3 regions of the Peribacillus sp. YIM B13482 genome follow, and region 2 is predicted to be linked to each of the others. Evidence: riboswitches for the same ligand, from Rfam matches in the RefSeq annotation. Region 2 holds a riboswitch; each other region holds the start of a gene.

Region 1 (7,482 bases), on a different contig from region 2:
GGCAGCATCACTATTTTTTTTGCCCCTAAGCGGATGCATCGATCAATGCCTTCATCCACGTGCGGTTCCGTTACACCCATGAAGGCACTTTCGACCCATTTCACGTTTAATTTTTCCCATAATAATCGTGAAATTTTATATATATCACTATTTGCATCAGCGTCACTGCCACCTCGGCCGATTAGCAAAATTGCTGTCTCAGGCTGTTTTGAGGATGTATCGAAACCAACTTCCTCAAGACGATCTGTCAGGATCGTCAATACATCATGGTGGACCCCGATCGTTTGACCATATGTGAATTTCACTTCTGGATACTTGGTTTTCCCATCCTCTATTTCAGCCGGGATATGTAATTTCGAATGTCCTGCATGCAACAAAATGATTGGTATGACGATAACTTCCGTAGCCCCTCGTTTTACACAATTATCAATGCCTTTAGATATATTCGGTGCCGCAAACTCCAAGAAGCACGTTTCTACCAAAAAGCCGTCATCCATTGCCGGAATCATATTTTTAATAAAATGAAGGACTTCTTCGTTTCCTGAAGCCAAGCGGCTTCCATGTCCTACGAACAAAACTGCTTTCATTTACTTTCCCCCTCTTGATTAGTCTTCACAAGGCGCAGGCTCTATGTTTATTTTGGGAGCAATGTCCTGATAAGAAAAACTCTGTATCTTTTTTGCACGTTTGAAGTATTTAAAAAGCCGCTCATTTGGATGGGCATTTTGCGTATACTCCCCGACAATGTCCGTAATCAGTTCAACAAGCTGTTCCGGTTCAATGCCTTCTGCAACCAGCTGACCTGGATGGGCTGTTCTTCCAACCGGTTTAGCTCCAAGAAATAAGTCGAACTTCCCTTTTCGGAAGACAATCCCGATATCATCCATCACAGCACTATAACAAGCCATTCCACACCCATTAAAACCGATGTTCAGTTCCTTAGGCATTTTCATTCCGCCGAGCACCCGGTGTATTTCATCCGCAAAAGGAATGGATTCCGCTTTTTCCCCATCACAGAAATCACAGGCTTTTAATGTCAGTACATCTCCAATCGGCGATAACAGAAAGTTTGCTGATTGCAATTTCCCCGTAATGACTTCCGGATCCGTTGTCGGAATCTTTAATACGATCTTATGGTTTGGCGTGTATTCCATCGATCCCTTTTCCCCGACAACTTCCGCAAGTGTCATCATTTGTTTGGGAGTGAATTGTTTATTCGCCACACCTGGACTGACCGCAAGTTCGAATACCGACTCCATTTTTTGCTGAACAAACGGCTTAATGGGTTGCTGAACGGTTTGGCCCTTAACTATAGACAGGGCTTCCATCGCCATTTCAAAAGATGTCGCCTTCTTTTCTGGTGCTTTTGTAAGTAATCCAACCCCTCCATCAGGCTCAGCGTAGGCTTCTTGCATGGAATCGGCTTCTTGATCTAATGCCCACGGTTCTGCTTCTTTTTGCAGACGCTGATGCGGCTTCAATGTTTGCTTTTCCGAATTCAATGTATATTTCCTCTGATAACCTCTTGGTGTGATGATTTTGTCATCATATAAAAAGGTAGATGAATTACCAATAATGACGGTGGTCAACATTCCAATATCGTGATTCAACATATCTTTCAAATTGGTTATGACAATATCCTGCCGATCGCGATAAGCACTTTTCACCAACCCGACAGGTGTATCCGGTGAACGGTAGCGAAGGAGAATTTTTTGTGTTTCTACAATTTGCCTAGTCCGCCTTCCGCTACGCGGGTTATAAAGTGCAATGACAAAGTCAGCCATTGCAGCAGCTTCCACCCTTTTAGCGATAAGTTCCCAAGGCGTTAAATGATCACTGAGGCTGATGGTACACGAATCGTGCATGACAGGTGCCCCAAGTAAAGACGCACAAGAGTTGATTGCAGAAATACCAGGGATGACTTCAATGCCCACTCCAGTATCTTCTTTCCACCCTTTTTCAATCAATACTTCATAAACCAGCCCTGCCATCCCGTAAACTCCGGCATCACCACTGGAAATTACAGCCACTTTCTTTCCCAGCTCCGCTTGTTTCACTGCTTCCTGAGCACGTGATACTTCTTCAGTCATTCCCGTACTAATAATCGTTTGATCTGTAAGCAGTCCCTGAATGAGTTCAACATAAGTTTTATAACCAATGATGTAGTCACTTTCTTGAAGGGCTTCGACAGCACGTTTGGTAATGTGTTCAAAATTCCCTGGCCCAAAGCCCACGACGAATAATTTACCGTTAGTACTCATTAAGACATCTCCTTTTACGATTTGTTCTTTGAAATACCCGTATGAGCAGGAAAATCTGGATTAGGGGTCATTTCCCCATCACTGAATTGGTAGATCATCTGTGGCACAAACTCCCCATCATCGATATTACTTACAATCTTCCGACCGTAATCTGGGGTATCCACCCGATACCATCTCCCTTGGGGATACTCAATTACAACGCAGGCGTCCTTACATCTTCCGTTACAGCGTGTCCTGGTTGTATGAACTTTCATATCCAGTCCCTTTGAAGTAATTTCATCGCGAATCGCTTGGGTTACTTCTTCCCCGCCTTTTTTCATGCAACTGCTTCCATTGCAAATCAACAGATGCGTATTAGTACCCTGCAAGTTCCAAGTAGTCATCTTCTTCCTCCTGAGTTCAGGGAAAAGGCAAAATAAAAAACCTTAACATAAGAGTTAAGGTTTTAAAAAAACTATATGAATGAGGAGCCTTCGGCAAATATGCTGAATCTCCCAAAATCGTCATAGTCCTTCTACCTTTCCCTCCGAAAAGTATCATACAATTTCAAAAGCAGGTTTCCTGGCTTACGCTTCATTTTACTTTGTCCCTTCCCGGCATTAAGCCAGTGGTCATCGACAATTTCATCAGCGTTTACAGTAGCGGGGGCTGCATCGGATTTTCACCGTTTTCCCTATTATCCCTTGATAATTCACACAAGAGCACTTTTAAAATGAAATATTTGGTTTTATTATACATTTCTAGCTAACTTTATCTATCATATAACAACTTTAGCAAAATTCAAAGTTTATTCCGACTGTTTAGAAAAGTTTAATAGGGTAAATCCAGCTCCATGCCTCGCTTCTCTGCGTTATTAGTCTTTTAAAAAAAAAGAGAGTGTAGCTGGAATTATTTCTTTATGATAAACTATACGAGATTTTTCAAAATAATTACATAAGTTTTATGGTGTTGAATTTTCTCGGAAATTCAGCTTAAAAGGGAAGCCGGTGAAAATCCGGAGCGGTCCCGCCACTGTAAAGGGAAGTCCTATTGCCTTAAGGTTAATCCACTGTCAAATGAGATGGGAAGGATGTAATGGGATGATGAACCAAAGCCAGGAGACCTGCCATGAAGCGTGAAACTGTTTCAGCCTACGAGGATGGGTGTGCGGATCAGGCAGAATAGCCCGTGGTTGGTTTATGCTGAGGAATTCCTGTTCATTACGCACTTCTTTCTTTTTTAGAGAAGTGCTTTTTATGTTGGGCGCCGCTTTTCTTCTAAAAGCCTTGATCAGAAAAAATTAAAAGTGTTGAAAGGAGAAAGAATGAAAAAAGACAATTGGAAAATTCTTTATTTTGTCATTTTATTGCTTCTTGTACCAAAACGTGCTATGGCCATGCATATTATGGAGGGATTTTTACCGATTGAATGGGCCATATTCTGGTGGGCCATTATCCTTCCATTTTTAATCTTGGGTTACCGGTCGATTAGGTCCAAAGTAAAGGAAAACCCAGAAACAAAAATGATACTCGGCCTATCGGGAGCATTTGTATTCATATTATCGGCCCTGAAGATTCCTTCCGTTACGGGAAGTTCTTCACACCCTACAGGAGTTGGTTTGGGTTCCATATTATTCGGACCATTGGCCATGAGTGTCGTGGGTTCCATCGTACTGTTATTTCAAGCTGTATTACTGGCTCACGGAGGGTTGACGACATTAGGGGCCAATGCATTTTCCATGGCAGTATGCGGACCGTTCATTTCTTACTTTGTCTTCAAGGGCGCGACTAAATTGGGGTGGTCTTTTTCTCTTGCCGTTTTCTTGGCAGCTGCTTTTGGAGATTTAGGAACCTATGTGGTAACTTCCGTTCAACTTGCTCTTGCTTTTCCATCCGAGGTAGGGGGATTCATGGCCTCATTCACTAAGTTTGCAGGGATTTTTGCCCTGACCCAAATTCCCTTGGCAATCAGCGAGGGATTATTGACAGTCGTTGTGATGAATTTCTTAAAAAAATACAATCTAGGCGAATTGAAATTGCTGCGAGTTTTATCTAAGGAGGCCCGTTAATATGAAAAAAAGTTTACTGCTGCTTTTCCTGGTCGTCATTCTTGCTACCATACCGTTAATCACCCAACAAGGAACGGAATTTGGCGGTGCCGACGGCGAAGCTGAAGAAGCCATCACAAATATCCATCCGGAATATAAGCCATGGTTCAACAGTATTTGGGAGCCACCAGGTGCAGAAACAGAAAGCTTATTATTTGCGCTGCAAGCTGCAATCGGAGCTGGTTTCATTGGATATTTCATTGGCGTAATGAGACAAAGGAATAAGCAAGCCAAACAAGCCATGCCCGAAGAATCCAAGCATGTTACTCATTGATAAATATGCCTATTTCAATGGGCTAAAGGATGAACATCCGTTGGAAAAAATGATTTTTGCACTCTCCCTTTTGCTTTTTTCCTTAACTGTAAGGGATATGGCCGTTTCGCTCATCACTTTTACGGTGATGAGTGCTTTAATCATTTTTGCGGCAAGAATCCCACTTTCTTATTATCTGAAATTACTCTTACTACCGGGGTTCTTTATATTATCAGGTACAATTACCATCCTTTTTTCTTTTACAAGCAAACCCACTTCAATATCCAATATATGGTGGTCCTGGAAAGCCGGAAACTGGCAAATATTCATCAGCGATGACAGCATTGGTACAGTGATCAATTTGATCACTGTCGTATTTGGCAGTATAAGCTGTTTATATTTCTTAACCTTAACAACACCCATTACCGTCATTCTATCCGTGCTGCGGAAACTTAAATTGCCGTCTTTATTGATCGATTTAATAGAATTGACCTATCGCTTCATCTTTATTTTTTTAGATACAGCTTTGGCCATTCACCTATCACAAGCTTCACGACTTGGATATGGCTCGATAAGGCAAGGCATTCGCTCTCTCGGGTTACTAATCTCATCATTATTTTTGGGAGTATTCCAGCGCTCTGCGCAATTGACGATGGCCATGAATGCAAGAGGATATCAGGAAAACCTATCATTTATCGATGATACTTACACCTATTCCTCCCGCAATTGGCTGATCGCCATTATCATACTAGGAAGCTTAATCTTTATTTATGGATATATGTAAATTGGAGGCAATTCAAAAATGGAAGAGCATATTTTTAATATAGAGGGCCTCACCCATCAATTCGCAGATGGAACGTTCGCTATAAAAGATCTTTCACTAACGGTTCAACAAGGTAAAAAGATTGCATTATTAGGCAATAATGGAGCTGGCAAATCGACTCTGTTCCTCCATTTAAACGGTCTTTTACAACCAACATCAGGAACTATCAGATATAAGGGCAAGAAAATTAAATATGACCGTAAAGCATTATTATCATTAAGAAAACAAGTCGGGATCGTTTTTCAAGATCCCGATTCTCAGCTTTTTTCCGCTAATGTGCAACAGGATATTTCGTTTGGACCGATGAATTTAGGATGGGAAAGAAACGTAGTCCACGAGAAAGTACAATGGGCGATGGCTCAAACGGAAGTAACGGAATTGAAGGACAGACCCACCCATTTTTTGAGCTTAGGGCAAAAAAAACGTGTCGCCATTGCAGGGGTACTAGCCATGGAACCCGATGTTTGGCTCTTGGACGAGCCTACCGCTGGATTGGATCCTTATTTCTCCCGACAGATCATGTCTCTGCTGGACAGTATTCACCATCCTGACAAAACGATAATTCTATCAACTCATGATGTTAATTTGGCCTATCAATGGGCTGATGAAGTCGTTGTCATGAACGATGGTAAGGTCATATACCAAGGGGACCCTGTATCCGTTTTTCATGATGAAGCCGTTCTGATGAGGGCACACCTGGAGAAGCCGTGGGTTTTTGAAATGTTTCAAGCCCTTCTTCAATCAAGGATACCCGCAGAAAAGGACCTTGTCCCAAGAACGAAGGAAGAGTTACTTCGAAAAATGGAGAGAGAAAGAATTTATTAATTAGATATCCCCTAGCTTAAAAAGCTAGGGGTTTAAATCGATATTCACTTAAAATATCAGTCGATAATTCTTGTTCCTAAAAAATAAAAATCACTTCATTTCCTTTCTTCCTCAGATCCTTCTTTTTTAATCTCAATATCCTTTCCATTTACATCATCAATGACTGCTTTTATCTCGCCTTCCGCATAAGTATCCGAGACTTGTTCGTGGGTTGTAGCCAATCCCGAAGATACAACATCTTCCCGTTTATAATCACTGACGTCATATATTCTTCCAGCAATTTCTGAAGATTCATTTTTTGATGGCTTGCCATCCATAGTTTTCCACTCCTAGTTTTCAAATTGTCCAACCATCGATTGACAGCAGTACTAAAGACAAAGGTATTTTGTGTAAAAAACAAAACAATATTCAATCATGATAGAAAAAAGAGGAAAAAGCCTTCTTTTCAATCAATTGATCATACAAAAAAAGCTTACAAGTAAAATCCCTTCTCAAGGACTCTACATGTAAGCTTAATTAGAGCTTAGCTCTCCTTATACACATTCACATCCACATCATCGGATGGGTCTCCCCAACATTCCACATTCTTCAAACCTTTAATATTGTTCACATGGAAAACAGGATTTTTCCCACTTTTCTTTTGCTTTTGATAATCCGCCAGTGCAGCAAAAGCGATCTTCCCAAGTAATGCTATGGCGATCAGGTTGATAATGGCCATGAGTGCCATCAGCAAGTCAGCTAGCCCCCAAACAAATTTCAGTGAGGCAAGCGAACCGAATATCACCATCCCTACTACTGCGATACGATAGATGTTTAACCAAACCTTATTTTCATTGATGAAGCCGATGTTCGACTCTCCATAATAATAGTTGCCGACAATGGAACTGAAGGCGAATAACAGTACGATAATGGCAAGGAAAATACCAGCCCAAGACCCCAATGCCGTACCAAGTGCATTTTGGGTAAGGACGATTCCATCCGTTTCTTTCGATGTATAAAGACCCGAGAACAAAATGATGAAGGCAGTCGAACTGCAAATGACGAGCGTATCGACAAAAACACCCAGTGACTGAATGAGTCCTTGTTTGACGGGATGACTTACATCTGCCGTCGCTCCAGCATTAGGTGCACTACCCATCCCGGCTTCATTTGAAAATAGGCCACGCTTGATTCCCTGCATCATGGCAGCTCCCAGTACTCCGCCAGCCACTTCTTTTATTCCATTAAATGCACT
Region 2 (7,482 bases):
GCTCATATTCGGAAACTTGCCTTCCAGCGCTTTATATATATCATCAGCGGTAGGGTGGGACATGGAGCTAATCAAATACTCTAGTATCGCATGGCGTTGAGGAGTTATTCTTACACCGGTATCTTTTAGGGAATCCAACGCTTCTTTTAACTGAACTTCAGACACCGTCATCCACCCCTTTTTCTTATTAAGTATGAATTCTTAAATTATAATATTTATAAATAGTGTACCTTTTATACGTTGAATTTGTCAATAATTCAATGGTTTTACCATCTCTTTTTAGTTTATTCACAAAGCTTTGAATCTTTCACATTTTCGTATTGTGTTTAGTATCCCCTCGATAAGTCGATTACGTTGATGAAATCTTTTCCAGACTTCAGGTATTCACGCATATTTTTCTCGAATATCGCAAAGGTCCTTGGTAAATATTCTCCGCTTTTACTTGAAAGATGCGGCGTGACCGTAACATTCTCCATCCCCCAAAAAGGATGCCCTTTTTCTAAAGGTTCCGGATCAAATACATCCAAGATGGCATGAGCTAATTCGCCGGCTTCCAGGGCTTCTATCAACACTTCCTCGTCAATAAGATCGCCGCGGCCAATATTCACGAATACTGCAGATTCTTTCATTGCTTTAAAGTGTTCTTTTTGTAGAAGATCCTTCGTTTCATCCGTACTAGGCAAGACAGATATGATGTAATCAGCTCCAGGTATGGCTTCCAGTAAATTATCCAGGGTGTAAAGGCGATCAATGGACTCCACCGGCTTCCCGCTCCGGTTCACCCCCAGTGTCGTCATCCTAAAGGCTTTCCCGAGACGAGCCACTTCTCCTCCTATTGCACCGGCACCAAGGACGAGCATCGTTTTGCCATTCAATTCCCCTACTTCGATCTTTCTATCCCACATTTCTTCCCTTTCATTCTTCATAAGCAGCTTCAATTTCTTTTCATATTGCAAAAGCATCCCTATCGTATACTCGGCCATTGGAATTTTATGAATGCCTTTTGCGTTCGTAACCAAAATGCCGCGTTCCTCAATGGCTTTAAAAGGCATTAACTCCATTCCTGCACTCATGACCATAATCCATTTCAAGTTCGCCGCTTTCCCAATGATTTTTTCAGTTAAGTCCTCACCGTATGTAATTAAGATTTCCGCTTCACTAAGTCGCTCATCCATCCATCCTTCTTGATAAATGAAGTTCAATTCAGGAAAAGCATCCTTCATCTTCGTTTGGATTCCTTCATTAGGAATGATCGTTGAAAGTATTAACATGTTTGTCTCTCCCTTATAATTAACATAAAAAAACACGGGCTCTGTATGTCCCGCGCAACTTTCTCTGAGGAGGTATTCCCTTAATAAAGCATATTCAGGTGTCCCCTTTTTGAGTTGGACAAAAGCCTTACCCTTATTAAAAAAGGCTTTATTTTAATGAATTTGGGTTTAATGCATATAATTCCGGCAATATGAAAACGCCATCCCTTCTGATCGGCACATCGTCAAAGTAGATGTCACCACCGCCATATTCGGGACGCTGGATCAAGACCATATCCCAATGTATGGATGAACGGTTTCCATTATCAGCTTCTTCATAGGCAAGTCCAAGAGCCAAGTGCAGACTCCCGCTTATTTTCTCATCAAACAATATATCGTCCATAGGTTCCAATATGTATGGATTGATTCCAATTGCGAACTCCCCGATAAAACGGGACCCCTCATCAATATCCAGAATTCGGTTCATTTTAGAAGATTGATTGGAAATGGCTTTACTGATTTTCCCCTTTTTCAAGTTTAATTCTATGTCACTAAAAGTGATTCCTTCATAGGTTGTGGGTGTGTTGAAGGATATCCTTCCATTGACGCTCTCTTTTATAGGTGCAGTAAATACTTCCCCGTCCGGTAAATTCTTTTTTCCGGCACATATGATAGCCGGCATACCTTTAATGGAAAAGGTCAAATCTGTCCCTGGTGAAACGATCCTGACTTTGTCAGTCCGTTCCATCAATAGTTTTAACGGTTTTAATGCCGCCTCCATTTTCCCATAATCCATTGTGCATACGTTCAAAAGGAAGTCTTGATACCTGTCGAAAGTCATGCCGGCTTTTTGCGCTGATGTGTTGGTGGGATAATTAAGCAAGACCCAACGTCGGTTGTTCACATAAAAAAGAGTTGGAGAATTCATAGCCTCCCCTTGAAGACGGTGCCTTTCGAGGAGAACATCAGTCATTTCCACATCGTTTTCTTCACCGGTGATGATGATGACCGCATCGATATCCGTATATTTCTTCAGAGCCCATTGCGATGATGTGTCAAGTTGTTCCTTCACATTCCCTTGTAATAGATGCCGGCTTATCTCATCGTCTTCAAGTTCTACATATGGATAAGCACCCACTCTGTATGTTTCATCAATCAGCTCTTTCAATAATGGTTTCGTGTTGATATGGCCCCGAATAAGGATTCTCTCTTTTGGCTTTAATTGTATCGAATGATGAATCAGCCTGGCAGCAAGCTTCGTTATTCGCTCATCCTTCATTTGCCTGTCCCTTATTTTTTGAGGTCGCGAAGAGTTTCAAGAGCTTCTTCGACGTGGCCTTTTACTTTTACCTTACGCCATTCTTTGACTATCTTACCTGCCTTATCAATCAGGAATGTTGAACGTTCAATGCCCATATACTCCTTGCCGAAGTTCTTTTTCAATTGCCACACATCAAATGATTCAGCAGCTTCATGATTTTCGTCAGCTAGCAGCAGAAAAGGCAATCCATGTTTTTCGATGAATTTTTCATGTCGTGCCGCTGGGTCTGGACTGATACCAATGATGACAGCGTCCAATTCCTCAAATTGCTCATTGTGGTCCCGGAAATCACAGGCCTCCGTCGTGCATCCTGGCGTCATGTCTTTTGGATAAAAATATAAAACAATGTATTTCCCCGTAAAATCCGATAGGGAAACCATTTCACCATTGTTTGCTGGGAGTTGAAAATCAGGTGCTTTTTCTCCAATTTTAACAGTCATATTGAACCCTCCATTTCTTTCATTATGGTAAGAGTACCCAATAATCGAAAGAAATACAACTTTCATTTATTCCTTCTTTCCTGATCTAAATCAATCACCGTCCGAATTACAAACGCGGCCGGGAGCGTATAGCCGATGAATGCCTGGATTGTCGCAATCATCCTGCCTACGCCTATCGGGGCTATATCCCCATACCCTACAGAAAACATCGTCATCGCACTAAAATAAAAAGAAGTCTTCAGTTGCTCGTAAAAACTGCCGTCCAAACGATTGCCCATATCAAGAATCACTGAATGATTCTGAAGCTCGTATAATAAATAAATCAGTGCAAATCCAACTAATATCGTCGCATATAAATTGCCAAGCCACAGCATATCCTCCAGAGAAAACTTCTTTCCTCCCGACTCAACAAGAAATAAGGTACGAATGCTCATCACCATGCAAAAAATGATTCCTGCAATCAAGATGTAGAAAGTCATCCCCCACGCCCCATTTCAAAACGCCACTCCCTCTATACATACTCCCTGTCCAAACAATATATTCTTTCTTAGGGACAGACTTTATCCTTATCACTAACACATCCTAAACGCATTTGTCAGGAATTTGGGACCTTATCCCGAATCTTTTTCATGTTGACCCTTTTAGTCGGATATGTTAAGGTTGTCTAAATATTTATAATAATTTTTATTTTATAAATATTCACCACCTGCAATCAGTTTACCCAGCAGGTTTTGTGAAATTTCATATGTGGAAATAGGTTCCTAATTTTCATTAGGATTAAAAGGGAAGCCCGGTGTAATTCCGGCACGGTCCCGCCACTGTAATGGGAATGTTAGCGCCATCCAATATGCCACTGATCAACGGATCGGGAAGGCCCGTCGCTAATGATATTCCCTAAGTCAGGAGACCTGCCTATTTCGACAACACTGTTTTAACCTACGGGAGATAGGGAGGTGTTAGGGACCTTATAATTGTAAGGGGCATTCTGCATGCCTCTTTATTTTAAGCATTTCTAACTTTCTCTTTTGACGGTTAGGGATGCTTTTTTATTGTTCAATCAAATGAATGTAGGAGGATGGGAATTTTGAAAAGCAGTAGTTTGGGTTACCCGCGAATCGGGGAAGATCGTGAATGGAAACGTACATTAGAAGCTTACTGGTCCGGTAAAATCGATGAAGCAGAATTTACGGCACAACTAAAAGCCATCCGTTTAGGCAACTTACAAAAACAGAAGAAACGAGGCATTGATATCATTCCTGCCAACGACTTCACTTTATATGATCAAATGCTGGATATGTCCGTCATGTTCGGTCTTGTTCCTGAACGTTATTCAGCCTATGAAGGCGGATGCGTTCCCCTTTCCGTTTATTATTCAATGGCCCGCGGAAACAATGATGAAGTCGCTTCCGAAATGACGAAATGGTTCAATACGAACTATCACTATATTGTCCCTGAATTAAGCCTGTCACAGCTGACTTTAACAGAAAATAAACCACTTGCAGCATATCGGGAGGCCAAGGAAAAGCTAGGGATTGAAACCAAACCCGTGTTGATTGGACCTTATACTTTCATCTCCCTTTCCAAAGGCTTCAATAAAAAAGATATCCCTGGCATCATCCTGAGCCTGCTTCCCCTATACACGCAAATCCTGCAAGAGTTGGAGCAAGAAGGCGTGAAGTGGGTTCAAATGGACGAACCTTCTCTTGTTTCATCCATTTCCAAAGATGATATGCAAACTGTTACTTACCTCTATGAAAAACTGAATGAAGCAGCACCAAACCTGAACATCATGCTACAAACATACTTTGATGCCGTGGAGCATTACCAAGAAGTCATCGAATTACAAGTCCAAGGAATCGGTCTTGATTTTGTACATGATAAAGGGAAGAATCTAAGTAATCTTGAAGCATTCGGTTTCCCGAAGGACAAAGTGCTTGCTGCAGGTGTGATTGACGGAAAAAACATTTGGCTATCTGATTTATCGAAAAAAATTCAATTGATCGAGACTCTTAAGAAAAAGGTAGCCGAAGACCAAATCTGGCTTCAGCCCTCTTGTTCCCTGCTTCATGTCCCAGTGACCGTTCGTAATGAAACCGCCCTTTCAAAAGAAGTGAAAGAGGCTCTCGCTTTCGCTGATGAGAAACTTGAGGAAATCATACTCTTGGTCAAAGGGAATAATCTAGGCTTTGAAGCAATCGCCGAAAAAGTCGATGCTAATAAATTTACGGTTCAAACGTTAGCAAGTTCAAATGCACGGAATCATGGGAATGTACAATCCAATGTCGAAAAGGTTAAAACCAGGAACGTCGGCCGTCAGCTTCCATTTAAAGAACGTTACCAAAAACAACAGGAATTTTTCAAATTGCCTTTTCTTCCTTCGACTACGATCGGCAGCTTTCCACAGACATTTGAAGTTAAACAAGCACGTGGGAAATTCAAAAGAGGAGAATGGACCGCTTCGCAATATGAAACATTCGTTAACGAAGAAATCGGCAGGTGGATTGATATCCAAGAAGAAATCGGCTTGGATGTTCTTGTACACGGGGAATTCGAACGGACGGATATGGTTGAATACTTCGGCCATAAGTTAGGCGGATTCGTCTTTCTAGAAAAGGGCTGGGTACAATCCTATGGGTCTCGCTGCGTGAAACCACCAGTCATCTACGGTGACATCGATTTCATCGAACCGATGACAGTCAGGGAAAGTGTATACGCACAATCACTGACGAACAAGACGGTAAAGGGAATGCTAACAGGTCCTGTCACGATTTTGAACTGGTCATTTGTCCGTGATGATATTTCCAGGGAGAATGTTTGCTACCAACTGGCACTTGCTTTGGAAAAAGAAGTCATTGCATTGGAATCGGCTGGAATCAAAATGATCCAAGTTGATGAGCCTGCACTTAGGGAAGGTCTGCCATTGAAAAAAACCGATCGCGATGAGTATTTGAACTGGGCTGTTAATTCGTTCTTGATATCCACATCAAGCGTCGAGGATACAACCCAAATTCACACGCATATGTGCTATTGCGACTTCAACAGTTTCATGGATGTCATCTCCTCCCTTGATGCCGATGTAATTTCCATCGAAACATCCCGTAGCCACGGAGAGCTTGCTTCCGCATTCGAGGAAAGAACATACGAAAAAGGTATTGGCCTTGGTGTGTATGATATTCACAGCCCGCGTGTGCCGGCAGTGGACGAAATGGTCGATATGATTGAACGGGGCATCAAGGTACTGGATAAAGACCAGTTTTGGATCAATCCCGACTGCGGCCTGAAAACAAGGGGTATCCCGGAAACCGTCGCTTCCCTGAAAAACATGGTCGAAGCAGCAAAAATCGTCCGTGAAAACCTTTTAGCTAAACCAACAGCCAATGATTGAAAAGATCATTGCCCATCCAACACAGCAGTCACGGACATTTTTAACCGACCTTGTTTTTCCACCGGATACAAATCATCACAATACCATCTTTGGCGGAAAAGTAATGGCCTTTGTTGATAAAATAGCCTGCATTTCAGCTATGCGCCATTGTCGAAAACCCGTTGTGACCGCTTCAAGCGACTCTTTTGATTTTTTGGCCCCCATCAAGACAGGGGATGCGATCAACCTTGAAGCTTATGTCACCTGTGCTCATCGCACATCAATGGAGGTATTCGTGAAAGTGGAGCGTGAGAACCTATTAACAGGTGAAAAACAGCTTACGGCACGCGCTTTTTTAACGATGCTGGCCATTGATGAAGACGGTAAGCCGACAAACGTACCTCAGGTCATTCCGGAAACGGAAGAGGAAAAGCAGCAATATGTTCAAGCACAAGCAAGATATATTGAAAGAAAGAATAAACGCAAATAAACAAAAAACCCCTTCAACATGAATGCTGTTGAAGGGGCTCTTTTAGTTTCCTGCCCCGCGGTACCTCTTCACTCCCTGATTCCATATGAAAACGGATATCACGAAAAAGGCAACCCCAATTACAGGTGTGGCAAATGCATATGCATACCACTCTTCTTTTCTAAGGAAATAAGATGCAGGATAAACACCAACAAACGCGAATGGCAATACCCATGTAAGGACAAAACGAATGACCTTATTATAAATATCAACAGGATAGCGCCCGTAGTTCCCGATATTGTACATCATTGGCATAATGGATGTTTTCGCATCCGACCAGAACCCAATGCTTGCTATCGCAACGAATATAGCTGCATAAGCAAGGGCCCCGCCTATTGCAAAAATGATGAAAAGAATCGGGTCATACCACGCAAGCTGCAGATCCAATGAAATCCCCGAATAAAATATAATGATCAAACCGGTCACAACACCAAATAACGCTTCTAGCTCGATTCTTTCTAAAATGACTTGAAACAGGCTATGTATCGGTCTTGTTAATATCCGGTCCATTTCACCTTTGACGATATAGCGGTCATTAAAATCCCAGATGTTGAAAAAGGCAGAAAAAAGGGCGAATG
Region 3 (7,482 bases), on a different contig from region 2:
ATGGACCCAAAAGCGACTAGTTTTTTCATTTCATAAAAGACGGATGATAAACAGATAAGTATTCCGTTAGGTACCTAATGTGCCGTACATATTCGCCCAATGTTCGCTGTCGGACACCTTCAGCAACTTTTGCACGGAGAAAAATATCTAAGGCTTCTTGCAGTGTGTATTCAATTGTGAAACTTTCCGTAGTCTTACTGGTCAATTTCCGTTCCTTTAACGCTGTTCCACGCTGTTTAATAACGTGTTTTTTCATAAAAAAAGCACCTCCAGACATAGAAAGATAATAGTGAAATGGAATATCACTGTTTCCTACGTACAGAAGTGCTTTTATCCTACATACAATTTACGGCTTTTACGGTCATGCCAACAGAAAAAAACCCTGCTACAACACGGAGAAACCGCATTATAACAGGGCTTATAAACTTTAGCGTCCCAGATAGGAATCGAACCTACGACCTACAGCTTAGGAGGCTGTCGCTCTATCCTGCTGAGCTACTGGGACATATAAAAAAGTCGACGACTTATTTATTATATTTCTTATAGGCAAACTTTTCAAGTTAATAGCAATAATAATTATGAAAAAAAACATCTAGACGCTTAGGGGGCACTCAGCTCTCCTGTTTCCTTACTCTTCATTAAATGGAATACTTTATTATTTCCTGGTTTTCTGGTACTATAATGCTAGAAAAAATTAGGAGAATGATAGTGGGGAATTATAGAGTTTTATGGATGGTGACGCTGCTGGGGATTTTAATTTTACCGGCATGCTCACAAGGGATTTTAGAGGGTATAGGCACAAAGACGGCTGCGCCGATCACGGAAGATAACATTGAAGTGGCTGCAGCAGCGGAGAATGACACTGGGCAGGATTCGGAGGACGAATTATATACTGAACGAATCGATACGAGAGACTGGATAACGGCCGAGTCCGCGGTACAGCTTCCAATATTGATGTATCATAGCATTTCTGAAGGCAATGGCCTTCGGGTACCAAAAGAGGAATTCCGATTACAAATGACTTGGCTTCGGGAAAATGGTTACTATACATTATCCCCTGAAGAAGCATTTCTCGTTTTAACCGAAAATCGGATGCCGAGTGAAAAGTGTGTCTGGCTTACTTTTGATGATGGCTATACAGATAACTACACGGACGCTTTCCATATACTAAAAGAATATGATATGAAAGCGACTGTCTTCATGATCGGGAAGTCCATCGATAAAGGTCATCACCTGACTGAAAATCAAATGATGGAGATGAGCGGGAATGGGATTTCGATCGAAAGCCATACTATCAACCATTTGGAGCTGAACCGAATGACGGCAGAGCAGCAAGAAGCGGAAATGGTCCAGTCAAAGGATCTGTTCGATCGTATCCTGCAACAGGACACGACAGTGCTTTCCTATCCAGTTGGTCGTTATAATGAAGAGAGTCTCAGGCTTTCAGAAGAAGCTGGATACAAGATGGCAGTCACTACTGAACCTGGAGGAGCTTCAAGGGACCAAGGGATGTATGCCTTGCATCGAGTTCGGATTTCACCTGGATTATCAGTCGATGGGTTCGCGTCGCTGATAGAAAATGCTTCAAATCATTGAAAATGGACGGTGCATTTCAAACTTGTTCAGAAAAATCATATAATAATCGATTCTTACATGGTGTATAATGAAGGCAGTGAAAATTATATACATATGAACGATTTGGTGTCTTAATGACTTAAAAGGGAAGTTGGTGAAATGCCAGCGCGGTCCCGCCACTGTATTTGGGAGCTGACGGCTGTGTACCACTGTATGGGATATGGGAAGGTGCCGTTGACGATGACCATGAGCCAGGAGACCTGCCAAGATTCGTACACCTGTAACCTACGCGGATGGGAAGGTGTGTGGCAGACCCTAAGAGTCCGTAATGATATTGTTGCCATACAAGCATCTTCCGTTTAACGGGAGGTGCTTTTTGTTTTGGGTGCATCTTCCGAGATTATTAGGTGAAGAAATTAAATGAAAAGATTGTGGGGAATGAAAATGAAGAAGATTTTTGGTTTGATATTGTTGATGTTGCTTACTGCAGGCATGATGGTTGGCTGCAGTGGCGCTACTGATGAAGGAAAAGAAAAGCAGCAAACGAATCATGCTCAACACGACGCTTTCCCGATTACGATTAAAGATGCAACGGGCGAAAAAGTAACGATAGAACAAAAACCGAAGAAAATCGTTACGTTGATACCAAGTAATACAGAAGTGGTATTTGCACTTGGTTTAGGTAAAAAGGTCGTTGGTGTATCCGACAATGATAATTACCCGGAAGAAACGAAAAAAATTAAAAAAGTTGGCGGAATGGAAATGAACACGGAGCTGATTGTCTCCATGAAGCCCGACCTTGTTCTTGCCCATGCATCAAGTGCCCATAATTCGAATGAGGGTTTAAAGCAGCTTAAGGATGCTGGAATAGATGTCCTTGTAGTCAATGATGCACAAAGCTTTGACCAAGTCTATGAATCTATTGAAATGATTGGAAAGGCAACGGGAGAAAATGATAAGGCAAGCGAAATCGTTACGGATATGAAAACAAAGCTCAAGGATATTCAGGAAAAAGCCAAATCCGTTAAAGAAGCGGATAGGAAGACCGTTTTAATTGAGGTTTCGCCATCACCGGATATATATACACCTGGAAAAAATACCTTCATGGATGAAATGCTTCATATTATTTCAGCGGATAATGCTGCTGCTGAATTGGACGGCTGGGCAAAAATTGATGAAGAGTCAATGATTGCTGCAAATCCGGATGTCATCATTACAACGTATGGTAATTATACAAAAGATCCAGTAAGTGAAGTGACAGGCCGAAAAGGATGGCAAGACGTAAATGCCGTTAAGAATGGCCAAGTCTTTGATGTCCCTTCTGACTTGGTGACCCGTTCCGGTCCACGCTTAATAGAGGGAGTAGAGGAACTTGCCAAATCAGTCTATCCGAACCTATTTGACAACTAAATGGACGTTTGCTTATTTAATTGCGTTGTTATTTTTGTTATTTGCAATGACGATAGGCATTTCCTTTGGTTCGGTGCCAGTTCCGATTTCCGTACTTATACAAATAATCGGCAAGGAGATTTTTCACTTGCCGATTTCTGCTGATCCGGATGTGATGCTTACGAATATCGTGATGAACATCCGCTTGCCGCGTGTGTTGCTTGCGGGTTTGGTTGGGGCATCACTTGCGATTGCGGGTGCAGCTTTTCAGGGACTGCTCCGGAACCCGCTCGCTGATCCTTACACATTAGGTATTTCTTCAGGAGCATCGGTCGGCGCCGTATTGACAATATTCTTGAATATATCACTGCCATTCATCGGTTTATATACTCTTCCGGCATTGAGCATCTTATGTTCAGTACTCACGATGTTCTGCGTACTGACTTTTGCAAAAAAAATGGATCGATCGATGAAAGTGGAAACGATCATTTTAACGGGAATCATTTTCAGCTCGTTTTTAAGTGCCTTCATTTCATTGATGATTGCGCTGACGGGTGATGAATTAAGACAAATCATCGGCTGGCTGATGGGAAGCGTCTCAATGCGCGGATGGAATTATATCGTAATCATTTTGCCGTTTTTTATTATTGGTTCGTTGACCTTGATCATGAATGCAAGCGAATTGAATGCGATGACTTTCGGGGAAGACCGGGCAAAACACTTAGGTGTGAACGTGAAGCGGCGGAAAATGTGGATCTTGATAGCCGGTTCGACATTGACAGGGGCAGCCGTTGCCGTTTCAGGGGCGATTGGCTTTGTAGGATTGGTCATTCCTCATTTTGTCCGGAAGATTTGGGGACCTGACCATAAACATTTGCTTCCGTTGTCATTGCTGGTAGGAAGCGGATTCTTAATATTGGCGGATTTTGTAGCACGAACGATCATTGCCCCATCGGAACTGCCGATCGGGGTGATCACCTCACTTATCGGGGCACCGGCATTTGCGCTGATTTTATTAAAGAGACGGAGAGAAGGGTAAAAACGGATGCTTGAAGTAAAAGGGTTAACAGGTGGATATGACAACAAAACTGTTTTGGACTCTGTCTCTTTTGATGTACATAAAGGGGAATTATTCGGGATCCTTGGTCCTAATGGCAGCGGAAAAACGACGCTTTTAAGCATGCTTAGCGGGGTGCTTAATTATAAGGACGGAAGCGTACGGTTAAGAGGCAGGGATTTGAAGGAATATTCATCAAAACAACTTGCACAGGTCATTGCCGTGCTCCCTCAACATTCCTCATTAGCTTTCTCCTATACAGTAAAAGAGACGGTCTCACTTGGGAGGTATGCCCATCAAACGGGCTGGTTCCATAGTTGGTCCGCAGAAGATGAAATGATCGTCCAACGGGTTATGGAACAAACGGGAGTAGCGGATTTTCAGGATCTTCATTTTGAACGATTGTCAGGTGGGGAGAGACAACGGGTCTTGCTGGCACAGGCCCTTGCCCAGGAACCGGAAGTCCTTTTTTTGGATGAGCCTACAAACCATTTGGATCTTTCCTATCAAAAGGACCTTCTTGATCTAATGAGAAGAATGGCAAAAGAACAGGAGTTAACCGTTATTTCAATTTTTCATGACTTGAATTTGGCTGGATTATATTGTGATCGGCTTATGTTGCTTGAAAAAGGGCAAATTCAGGTTGTTGATGTGCCGAATGAAGTGCTCCAGAAGGAACGGATTCAAGGTGTATATCATACGACGATTGAAAAACATCCACATCCCGCACTTCCGAAACCTCAAATGTTCATCGTTCCGGAGAAGCATGGCAATGACACTCTCCCATTGGAAATTGATGAATCTTATCTGACAGTGGGACCTGAGATGATTCAATTGAATTCTCCGATCCCGCTTAGAACGATGTCTTCTGGAGTGACCGGTTCGGGTACGGGCTGGCATAAATATTTCGTGAATAGGCATGTCCATCATGATTATGACTGCAGGGATCATCATGTTGAAATGGCCGGCTATTTAAGAACTCATGGATTTGAACCGCAAGAAACGGTGGGGATGATGACAGCCGTCTTTCTCGATACGGTTGCCTTCAAGTTAATGAGAGCTGAAGATTTCTCGGTTTTTATCATCGTGACGGCTGGTGTAGGGAATGCCATCGACGCTTCTTTATCTGACCGGCATTCTTGGAGTGCCGCTCCAGGAACCATAAATACATGGATATTCATAAATGGACATTTGGCAGAAGAGGCTTTCATACACAGCATAGTTACTGCAACCGAGGCAAAAGTAAAAGCGCTTCATGATTCGCATGTCATGGATAAGGTGACGAATACATGTGCAACAGGAACATCGACCGACAGTATTTTGATTGCAGCGTCCCAAAGAGGGAAGGTGCTTCAATATGCAGGCACCATCACTCCGCTAGGGAAGCTGATCAGTCGCGGTGTATATGATTGCACAGTGGAAGCCTTAACGAATAATCGGAAACGGGTTGAGGATCTATGATTTACCATCATCTTATTGCAGTTACACTGGCGTTTTTCCTTGATTTATTAATTGGTGATCCGCCAAATTGGCCGCATCCAGTTAAATGGATAGGAACGATGATAAGCAAGTTGGATCAGGCATTCAATAGAGGGGCATATAAGAAACGGAATGGACTCTTCATGTTGATCATCGTCTTATCGATGGTGATATTGATTACAGGTCTAACCGTCTACTTGGCTTATCGGATCCATCCGCTTGCAGGTATCCTTTGGGAAGCTGTTGTCATTGCCACTACGATAGCTCAGAAGGGCTTAAAGCAAGCTGGAATGGATGTGTGCCATCCGCTGAATGAACGGGATTACCCTGAAGCGAGGCTAAAACTTTCCTATATCGTGGGCCGTGATACTGCTGATCTTGATGAATCCGAAATCGTCAGGGGGACGGTAGAAACCGTAGCAGAAAATACCAGTGATGGTGTTACTGCCCCAATGTTTTGGGCAGCTGTTGGCGGTGCGCCGCTCGCGATGGTGTACAGGGCAATTAATACCTGCGATTCCATGGTTGGGTACAAAAATGATAAATATGGGCAATTTGGCTGGGCTTCAGCTAAGCTCGATGATATCGTGAACTGGATTCCCAGCCGCCTCACTGGGTTCCTGATGTTGCTGAGCTCAAAATCCGGCTATCATGGATTTGGTGCTAGATGGAAGATATTATTCAATGATGCTAAAAAACATCCAAGTCCGAATAGCGGGTGGTGTGAAGCAGGCGTTGCTGCCATTTTGGGAATACAGCTAGGCGGCCGGAATATGTACAAAGGAATTGTTTCCGACCGTGCGAGGATGGGCGTTCCGCTTGTTCGATTAGAAGCAAAACATATACCAAAAACGATTACCATCATGCATCGGTCATCTTTTCTATTTCTACTGATGCTATGGCTAGGGGGACTTATTCTTGACATTACCTTCTCATGGCTCTAATCCTCATTATCTTTACGAAGCGCTGGAAATCGAAATGCCTGAATCTGTTCTCGATTTCAGTGCTAACATCAACCCATTGGGTCCGCCTTTACGTATAAAGGAACAGTGGCCTAGATTTTTCGAAGGAATCTTACATTACCCAGATCCGCATGCCATTGAACTGACAAAATCAATTGCCAAAAAAGAAGCGCTTCCTGAGCAATCCGTTTTGGTGGGTAATGGTGGTGCAGAAATAATCATGTTGGTAGCGAACAGGTTAACCAATCAAAGGGTGTTGATCATTCAGCCGGCATTTGCGGAATATGCAGAAGCTTGTTTGGCAGCAGGATGTGAGGTCGATTTTCATCAGCTTGATGCACCTGAGTGGCAACTGGACTTGGATCGGTTGATTCCTAGATTATCCGAATATGATGCAATTTTCTTATGTACGCCTAATAATCCGACGGGTGTTTCATTTAAGAAGGATGAAGTTAGGGAATTGATCTTTGAATGTCAAAAAGCGGATTGCCTGGTTGTCATGGATGAGGCTTTTTATGATTTCACGGAAGATGCCTTTACTTATGCTTCTTTAATCAATGAATTTCCACATTTACTCATTCTAAGATCAATGACTAAAATCTTTGCAATTCCGGGTTTGAGACTAGGCTATTTGCTTGCGGCACCTGACATCATAACCCGTGTAAGAACTTATAAACCGCATTGGAGCGTCAACCATGTTGCATTGGAAGTAGGGAAAATCTGTCTTGCTGAAGAAGCATATATGAGAAAAACAAGAGGCTATATTCAATTGCAAAAGCAGAAACTATTCCGGTTTTATGAGGAACAAGGGTTGAGTGTCTCTGATAGCGCAGTTAATTTCTATTTAGTGAAAGATGAATCCTTATCCCTTTTTCCCTTTTTGCTAAAAAAAGGAATAGTACCGCGCCATACCTATAATTTCCCGGGGTTGGATGGAAAGTGGCTTCGGTTTGCAGTGAAGAGTGAACGTGATAACGAAGCGCTGATGGAGGGGGTAAGACAGTGGAGAAAGCAAGGCTC

The links. A riboswitch is a leader RNA that binds a small molecule or an ion and turns the genes downstream of it on or off. The one in region 2 is predicted to bind cobalamin.
Region 1: it holds a riboswitch for cobalamin, as region 2 does, so the genes downstream of both, ACFX4L_RS17315 ((2Fe-2S) ferredoxin domain-containing protein) here and metE (5-methyltetrahydropteroyltriglutamate--homocysteine S-methyltransferase) in region 2, are expected to answer to the same signal.
Region 3: it holds a riboswitch for cobalamin, as region 2 does, so the genes downstream of both, ACFX4L_RS06235 (ABC transporter substrate-binding protein) here and metE (5-methyltetrahydropteroyltriglutamate--homocysteine S-methyltransferase) in region 2, are expected to answer to the same signal.

The regions. Positions count from the first base shown of each region.
Region 1 is NZ_JBHZPF010000038.1:34,183-41,664, forward strand. It holds gene ACFX4L_RS17305 (sirohydrochlorin chelatase) at 1-587, opposite strand, end outside; gene cobJ (precorrin-3B C(17)-methyltransferase) at 606-2,261, opposite strand; gene ACFX4L_RS17315 ((2Fe-2S) ferredoxin domain-containing protein) at 2,276-2,644, opposite strand; cobalamin riboswitch at 2,796-2,985, opposite strand; cobalamin riboswitch at 3,188-3,385, shown strand; gene ACFX4L_RS17320 (energy-coupling factor ABC transporter permease) at 3,565-4,308, shown strand; gene ACFX4L_RS17325 (energy-coupling factor ABC transporter substrate-binding protein) at 4,310-4,621, shown strand; gene cbiQ (cobalt ECF transporter T component CbiQ) at 4,662-5,384, shown strand; gene ACFX4L_RS17335 (energy-coupling factor ABC transporter ATP-binding protein) at 5,403-6,248, shown strand; gene ACFX4L_RS17340 (YozQ family protein) at 6,344-6,565, opposite strand; gene ACFX4L_RS17345 (alanine/glycine:cation symporter family protein) at 6,772-7,482, opposite strand, start outside.
Region 2 is NZ_JBHZPF010000047.1:34,027-41,508, reverse strand. It holds gene perR (peroxide-responsive transcriptional repressor PerR) at 1-171, opposite strand, end outside; gene ACFX4L_RS19365 (D-2-hydroxyacid dehydrogenase) at 327-1,271, opposite strand; gene ACFX4L_RS19360 (aminopeptidase) at 1,420-2,529, opposite strand; gene bcp (thioredoxin-dependent thiol peroxidase) at 2,541-3,011, opposite strand; gene ACFX4L_RS19350 (potassium channel family protein) at 3,074-3,490, opposite strand; cobalamin riboswitch at 3,750-3,941, shown strand; gene metE (5-methyltetrahydropteroyltriglutamate--homocysteine S-methyltransferase) at 4,087-6,396, shown strand; gene ACFX4L_RS19340 (acyl-CoA thioesterase) at 6,389-6,865, shown strand; gene ACFX4L_RS19335 (ABC transporter permease) at 6,908-7,482, opposite strand, start outside.
Region 3 is NZ_JBHZPF010000007.1:86,159-93,640, reverse strand. It holds gene ACFX4L_RS06250 (hypothetical protein) at 26-256, opposite strand; tRNA gene ACFX4L_RS06245 (tRNA-Arg) at 432-505, opposite strand; gene ACFX4L_RS06240 (polysaccharide deacetylase family protein) at 694-1,596, shown strand; cobalamin riboswitch at 1,683-1,857, shown strand; gene ACFX4L_RS06235 (ABC transporter substrate-binding protein) at 2,020-2,985, shown strand; gene ACFX4L_RS06230 (FecCD family ABC transporter permease) at 2,948-4,003, shown strand; gene ACFX4L_RS06225 (heme ABC transporter ATP-binding protein) at 4,010-5,482, shown strand; gene cbiB (adenosylcobinamide-phosphate synthase CbiB) at 5,479-6,444, shown strand; gene cobD (threonine-phosphate decarboxylase CobD) at 6,419-7,482, shown strand, end outside; gene ACFX4L_RS06210 (bifunctional adenosylcobinamide kinase/adenosylcobinamide-phosphate guanylyltransferase) at 7,465-7,482, shown strand, end outside.